Regions from separate parts of the Arthrobacter sp. OAP107 genome, predicted to be linked through region 1. Evidence: riboswitches for the same ligand, from Rfam matches in the RefSeq annotation. Region 1 holds a riboswitch; each other region holds the start of a gene.
The links. A riboswitch is a leader RNA that binds a small molecule or an ion and turns the genes downstream of it on or off. The one in region 1 is predicted to bind S-adenosylmethionine.
Positions count from the first base shown of each region.

Region 2: another riboswitch for S-adenosylmethionine. It lies ahead of ABIE00_RS00240 (DUF1737 domain-containing protein); the one in region 1 lies ahead of ABIE00_RS16775 (bifunctional o-acetylhomoserine/o-acetylserine sulfhydrylase).
Region 3: another riboswitch for S-adenosylmethionine. It lies ahead of ABIE00_RS07070 (aminotransferase class V-fold PLP-dependent enzyme); the one in region 1 lies ahead of ABIE00_RS16775 (bifunctional o-acetylhomoserine/o-acetylserine sulfhydrylase).

Region 1 is NZ_JBEPOK010000001.1:3,641,688-3,643,937, forward strand. It holds gene ABIE00_RS16775 (bifunctional o-acetylhomoserine/o-acetylserine sulfhydrylase) at 1-1,089, opposite strand, end outside; SAM riboswitch class IV at 1,132-1,246, opposite strand; gene ABIE00_RS16780 (VOC family protein) at 1,375-2,013, shown strand; gene ABIE00_RS16785 (CPBP family intramembrane glutamic endopeptidase) at 2,106-2,250, opposite strand, start outside.
Region 2 is NZ_JBEPOK010000001.1:56,134-58,383, reverse strand. It holds gene ABIE00_RS00245 (NtaA/DmoA family FMN-dependent monooxygenase) at 1-540, opposite strand, end outside; SAM riboswitch class IV at 747-861, shown strand; gene ABIE00_RS00240 (DUF1737 domain-containing protein) at 875-1,183, shown strand; gene ABIE00_RS00235 (rhodanese-like domain-containing protein) at 1,180-1,590, shown strand; gene ABIE00_RS00230 (O-succinylhomoserine sulfhydrylase) at 1,592-2,250, shown strand, end outside.
Region 3 is NZ_JBEPOK010000001.1:1,515,582-1,517,831, forward strand. It holds gene ABIE00_RS07070 (aminotransferase class V-fold PLP-dependent enzyme) at 1-939, opposite strand, end outside; SAM riboswitch class IV at 974-1,087, opposite strand; gene hisN (histidinol-phosphatase) at 1,269-2,081, opposite strand; gene rsgA (ribosome small subunit-dependent GTPase A) at 2,148-2,250, opposite strand, start outside.

The sequences.
Region 1 (2,250 bases):
GCCCGCATCGGCGCCGCCGGCCACCGTGAACGACACCACTGCGCCGGTGCCCTTCGGCCCGTACTTCAGACCCCGCTCATACCAGGGGCTGGACGGCAGCCCGGCGTAGGCTACGGACTCCACATCGTCCCTGGCTTCCAGCCAGCTGGCGACGGCCACCGCATTGGCCACATGGCGTTCCACCCGAAGGCTCAGCGTTTCCAGGCCCTGCGCGATGAGGAAGGCATTGAACGGGGATACCGCGGAGCCCAGGTCGCGCAGCAGCTGGACCCGCGCTTTGAGAATGTAGGACAGGTTGGCCCCCAGCGCACCGCCTGCGCCGAGGTCGCGGGCGTAGACCAGCCCGTTGTAGGTGGGGTCCGGCGTATTGAAGCCAGGGAACCGTTCCGGGTCCTTGCCGAAGTCGAAGTTGCCTGAGTCCACGATGACTCCGGCAATGGCGGCCCCGTGTCCGCCCAGGTATTTGGTGGCCGAGTGCACTACGATGTCCGCGCCCCACTCGAGCGGCCTGATGAGGTAGGGCGTGGACAGGGTGTTATCCACGATGAGTGGCACGCCGGCCTCGTGCGCGGTCCGGGACACCCCTTCAATGTCCAGGACGTCCTGCCGCGGGTTGGAGACCACTTCGGCAAAGAAGAGCTTGGTGTTCGGCTGCACGGCGTCGCGCCACTGCTCCAGGTTGTCCGGGTCGGCCACGAAGGTGACGGACACGCCGAACTTCTTGAGGGTGTGTGCCAGCAGGTTGTAGGTGCCGCCGTAGAGGCTGGGGCTGGCCACCACGTGGTCGCCGGCCTCGGCAATGTTGAGGATGGCGTACGTTTCTGCAGCCTGGCCGGAGCTCAGGAGCAGCGCGGCGAGCCCGCCCTCCAGGCTGGCGATCCGCTGCTCAACGGCGTCCTGGGTCGGGTTGCCGATCCGGGTGTAGATGGGCGCGATTTCGGCGAGCGCGAAGCGTTCCGCCGCGCTTTCGGCGCTGGGGAAGACGAACGACGTCGTCTGGTAGATCGGCAGCGACCGGGCACCGGTGGCGTTGTCCGGCACCTGGCCGGCGTGGATCTGGCGGGTTTCGAATGACCATGCGTTGGACATGCAGGCTCCTCTGCTCAAGGGGCATGTGCTGGTCCCGGCACAGGCCCGCGCTTGCCGCACAGCGGGCGCCGCGCAGCCAGGTCTTCGCCCGGGGCACCCCGCCGCGGCGGAGGGTTGCCGGCCAGCGGCCGGGGCATTCTTCGCTGGCACTCATACCTGCGATCAGTGTAGGAATGGCAGTATTACGCGCACAGCTTTGTGACGAAGTTCGTCAAAGTATGGACTTTTCGCTAGGTTAGGCCACCCTAAGCTGAGAGCCCCGTCACAAAGTGCCAAGATGAGGGCATGCGCATGGATCACGTCTCTTACGCCTGTGAACACGATGGCCTCGCGGCCACCACCGAACGTATCTCCTCTGCCCTCGGCGTCGAAGCCGTTAAGGGCGGAGTGCACCCCCGGTTTGGAACCCGGAACATGATTATTCCGCTGGCCGGCCACAAGTACCTTGAGGTTGTTGAGGTCCTGGACCACCCGGCGTCGGACAAGGCACCGTTCGGCCAGGCCGTCCGGGCCCGGTCCGCGGCCGGCGGCGGCTGGATGGGCTGGTGCGTCGAAGTTGACGACCTGGCCCCCTTCGAGGAGCGCCTCGGCCGCTCCGCCGTCAACGGCAACCGCAAGTTCCCCGACGGCCGGGAGCTGGTCTGGAAGCAGATCGGCATCCTGGGCCTGATCGCGGACCCGCAGGTTCCGTACATGCTCAAGTGGGAGGGCGATCCGGGCCTGCACCCGTCCAACGCCTATGACAGCAATGTGAAGATGTCCAGCCTCACGATCGCGGGTTCCGCCGAGCGCGTGACCGAGTGGCTCGGCGAGCCGGTCGAACGGCCGCTGGAGGATGTCGCCGTGAACTGGGTGGCCCCGCACGGCACGCCGGGCATCCTTTCCGTCACGTTCGAAACCGCAGCGGGCGCCGTCACCATCTGACGCACTTTCTGCCCTGCACTTCGGCCGCCATCAGCGGGTGCCAATGACGCCACCCGCCGATGGCGGCCGAATCCTTTTTAAGGGGCGGAGCGCTAGCCCAGGCCGATGGCCTTGCCGAACAGGCTGAACCCGACGAACGCGACGATGTCCAGCAGGGCGTGCGCGATCACGAGCGGCATCACCCGGCGGGTCCTGGTGTAGACCCAGGCGAAAACCACGCCCATGATGGCGTTTCCA
Region 2 (2,250 bases), 3.6 Mb from region 1:
CCCTGCGTCCTCCCGGATGGCGTCCGGTTCCCAGCTGCGCCAGAGCTTGCGCACAACGTCCACGAACTCCTCTGCCTTCTCGTAGCGGAGGTCGTGCTCGATCTGCTGGTCCAGCCCGTAGTTCTGCGCGGCAAGGTCACTGCCGGAGGTCACCACGTTCCAGCCCAGCTGCCCGTTGGAGAAGTGCTGCAGCGTGGCCAGCAGCCGGGCGGCGGTGAACGGCGGATAGAAGGACGCGCTGATGGTGGGCACAATGCCCAGGTGTTCCGTGGCGGAGAGCAGATACGGCACCAGTGCCAGCGGATCATGCTTCGGCGCAAAGGACGCCTGCGCCAGCGAAACCTCAGCGCTGCCGCCGTAGGTGTCGGGGACGGTGAGCGAGTCCTCGATGATGAACAGGTCCAGCCCCGCCCGCTCGAACTCCCGGACGGCGTGCTGGTAGGGGGCGGGCTTCTTCCAGTCATAGCCGATTCCGTAGCCGGGCGTGCCCCAGCCCTGGACCCCGAAGCCATGGCCCACAAACCATCCAAAGTGCAGCATGGGAGTCACTGTATTCGGGGTCGAATCATTCACTGTGGCCTGGTTTCATCCGGCGTTACGGCGGTTCATCTCCCGTCATTATCCTCCCGGCCACTGGCTTTGTAACCGCATGCCAGGGTCACTGCCATGACCAGCTGTTGGGTGCGTTACGGAACATGACGACGGCCGCGGTGCGCGCCGCCGTCGTCAGTGTTACGTTTTTGGGGAGTAATGAGTACCGGCATTAAGCCCTGACTGGCCGGTCGGCAACCCTCCTTCCACGGCGGGGTGCCTCAGGTGAATACTCGGCATATCGACCCCTTCGAGCTGCAAGCGTGAGAAAAGGAGATCCGTCGTGTCAGACGCCCCCGCCGTTGCACCGCTGTCATCCCAGCAGGATAAACCTGAGGAAAAGCTGTCCTACCGCCTGATCACTGGGCCGGACGACCGCTCGTTCTGTGAACGCATCTCGGCTGCCCTGAGCGAAGGATACGTCCTGCACGGCAGCCCGGCAGCCACCTTCAACGGCACCAGCGTCATCGTGGCCCAGGCCGTCATCCTGCCAGCCGCCATCGCCACCGCGGATGCCGCCGTCGCCACCGCCGTTGACCGGCTGGACTCCGACGAGGACCTCAGCGAAGAAGCATACGAGGGCCACGCATGAGCTACGCCGGAGACCTCACCCCGCAGGATGCGTGGGCCAAGCTCGAGGACGGTGCCATCCTGGTGGATGTGCGGACCGAGGGCGAATGGGCGCACATCGGCATTCCGGACACCGCGGCCACGGAGAACGATCCGCTCTTCATCCAGTGGACCTTTCCCGGCGGCATTCCCAATCCCGACTTCGTCGAGCAGCTGAAGCAGCAGGCGCCTGAGGACACCCGGGTGGAGCTGCTGTTCCTGTGCCGCTCCGGCCAGCGCTCCATCGCCGCCGCCACCGCTGCCACGCAGGCCGGCTTCACGGCCTACAACGTCCTCGAAGGTTTCGAGGGCGAGCCCGACCGCTACGGTGAGCGCACCGTGAACGGATGGAAGAACCGCGGACTGCCGACGAACCTGGGAAAGAACTAAGTTGACCTTTAATCACGACGCCGCCGGCTGGAGCCCCGATACCCAGGCCGTCCGCGGCGGGCTGGACCGCACCAATTTCCAAGAGACCACCGAACCGGTCTTCCTGAACTCCGGGTTCGTCTATGAGTCGGCCGCGGCCGCGGAGCGCGCCTTCACCGGCGAGGACGAACGCTTCGTCTACTCGCGCTACGGCAACCCTTCAGTGGCCACCTTCCAGGAGCGGCTCCGCCTGCTCGAAGGCACCGAGGCGTGCTTTGCGACGGCGTCCGGCATGGCTGCCGTTTTCACCGCCCTGGGTGCCCTGCTCGGCGCCGGAGACCGTGTGGTCGCCAGCCGTTCCTTGTTCGGCTCCTGCTTCGTGATCCTCAACGAGATCCTGCCGCGCTGGGGTGTGGAGACCGTATTCGTGGACGGTCCGGACCTCGAGCAATGGCGCACTGCCCTCTCGGTGCCCACCACGGCGGTCTTCTTCGAATCCCCGTCCAATCCCATGCAGGAAATCGTGGACATCGCTGCGGTCAGCGAACTCGCCCACGCCGCCGGCGCCAAGGTGGTGGCGGACAACGTCTTCGCCACCCCGCTGCTGCAGCGCTGCGGGGACCTCGGGGCGGACGTGATCGTCTACTCCGGCACCAAGCACATCGACGGCCAGGGCCGCGT
Region 3 (2,250 bases), 2.1 Mb from region 1:
ATCCAGGGCGGCGATGACCTGGGTTGCGCGGGCCAGGGTGGCTGCGCCGAGCACGTTGGGTGAGCCGCCCTCGTGGCGGGCGGGGCCGGTGGCCCAGCTGACGCCGTCGAGCCTTGCCTCGCTGACGGCTCCGCCGCCGGCGAGGTGCGGGGTTCCGGCGTCGAGCCAGTCGGGGCGTCCGATGAGCACGCCGGCGCCGAAGGGGGCGTAGAGCTTGTGGCCGGAGAAGGCGAGGTAGTCGACGTCGTCCGCGGCGATGTTGACGCGGCGGTGCGGCGCGAGCTGGGCGGCGTCCACCACGATCCGTGCGCCGTATTCGTGGGCCAGTGCCGCGAGGCGCCGGATGGGAAGGATTTCGCCCGTGACGTTGGATGCACCGGTCACGGCAAGGAGGCTGACATCGCCATGCTCAAGTTCGGTGCGCAGGCTGCCGATGGTGGCTTCCAGGGTTTCCGAGGCCACCACGCTGCGGTGCGGCACTCCCTGCCACGGCAGCAGGTTGGCGTGGTGCTCGATGTCCAGGTAGAGCACTTCACCGGTGTGGTGGTGGTCCTCTACCGGCAGGCAGCCGGCCAGGAGGTTGAGGGAATCGGTGGTGTTCCTGGTGAAAATGACGGCGTCATCGGCGCGGCCGCCCACGAACTGCCGCACGATGTCGCGCGCGTTCTCGTACACGGAGGTGCTGATCTGCGAGGCGTAGCCGGCGCCGCGGTGCACGCTCGCGTAGTACGGCAGGATCTCGTTGAGGTACGCGGACACCACGGACAGCGCAGGCGCGGAGGCGCCGTAGTCGAGGTTGGCGTAGCGGACGTGGCCGCCCTGGATCAGCGGAGCCTGGATTTCCGCGCCGGTGACGGCGGCCAGGGGACGGCCGGCGGCAGCGAATCGGCCGTCCAGCACGTCAGCGTCGGTGGTGGAAGAAATGATTGCAGTCGTCATGGGACCTCACTGAGAAAGGACCCCGTGTGACGGGGATCCGCGCTTGCCGGGTCCGTTCCGGATCGGCCTGGTCGTCACCCGGGGCACCCCACCGCGAATGGAGGGTTGCCGGCCAGCTAACCGGGGTTTAGCGCTGGCACTCGTGACCTGTTACGAGACTAGGACATCCGGGCGGGCGATGAAAAAGCCGGTCCGGAATGTTAAGCGGAATATTACGCAACCCGGATTTCTGGCTTTCGGTCGAATAAACGACGGCGGCCGCCACCAAAAGGAGGCGACCACCGTCGTTATATTCAGCCCAGAGGCGCTGGGCCGGCTCCGGGGGGAAGCTAGAGCAAATCGTCCAGCTGCGGGTTCAGCCGCTTCAGGACTTCCGAGTGCAGGATCGAGTTGGTGGCCAGGGCGTTGCCGCCGAACGGGCCGTCCGTGCCTTCGAGGGAGGTGAAGCGGCCGCCTGCCTCCGTGACGATCGGCACCAGCGCCGCCATGTCGTAGAGGTTCAGTTCCGGTTCGCAGGCGATGTCCACCGCACCTTCGGCCACCATGCAGTAGGACCAGAAGTCCCCGAACGCGCGGGTGCGCCACACGTCCTCGGTGAGCTGCAGGAACTCATCGAGGTTGCCGCGGTCCTTCCAGCCGCCGAGGCTGGAATAGGACAACGAGGCGTCGGCGAGGCTGGACACGTTGGATACCTTGAGCCGGGTGGCGGCGGCCAGGGAACGGCCCGAGTAGGCACCGGCGCCCTTGGCGGCCCACCAGCGCTTGCCGAGCGCCGGGGCGCTGACCACGCCCACGACGGGTTCGCCCTCGTCGACCAGGGCGATCAGTGTGGCCCACACCGGTACCCCACGGACGAAGTTTTTGGTGCCGTCGATGGGGTCGATGATCCAGCGGCGGGAACCGTGGCCGGAACTTCCGAACTCCTCACCGAGCACGGCGTCGCGGGGACGGGAACGGGACAGCTGGCCGCGGATGGACTCCTCGGCGGCCTTGTCCGCATCGGTGACCGGCGTCAGATCAGGCTTCGTCTCGATCTGGAGGTCCAGCGCCTTGAACCGGCTCATGGTCTGGTCGTCCACGGAATCGGCCAGCACATGGGCCAGACGCAGGTCATCGTTGTACGTTGAAGCGGGTTGGGTCATGGTTCCAAACTACCCTCAAAGGCCCGGCGGGGCGGGGAGGCAGCTGCCGGGCTGCGCCGCGGAAGGCTAGCCGACGCTGCCGAGTTCCTTGGTTTCCTGGCCCTCCGCGCGCGGGTCGGTGCCCAGCAGGCGGCGCAGGGACGCGAGCCTGGCAGCTCCGGTGGGCCCG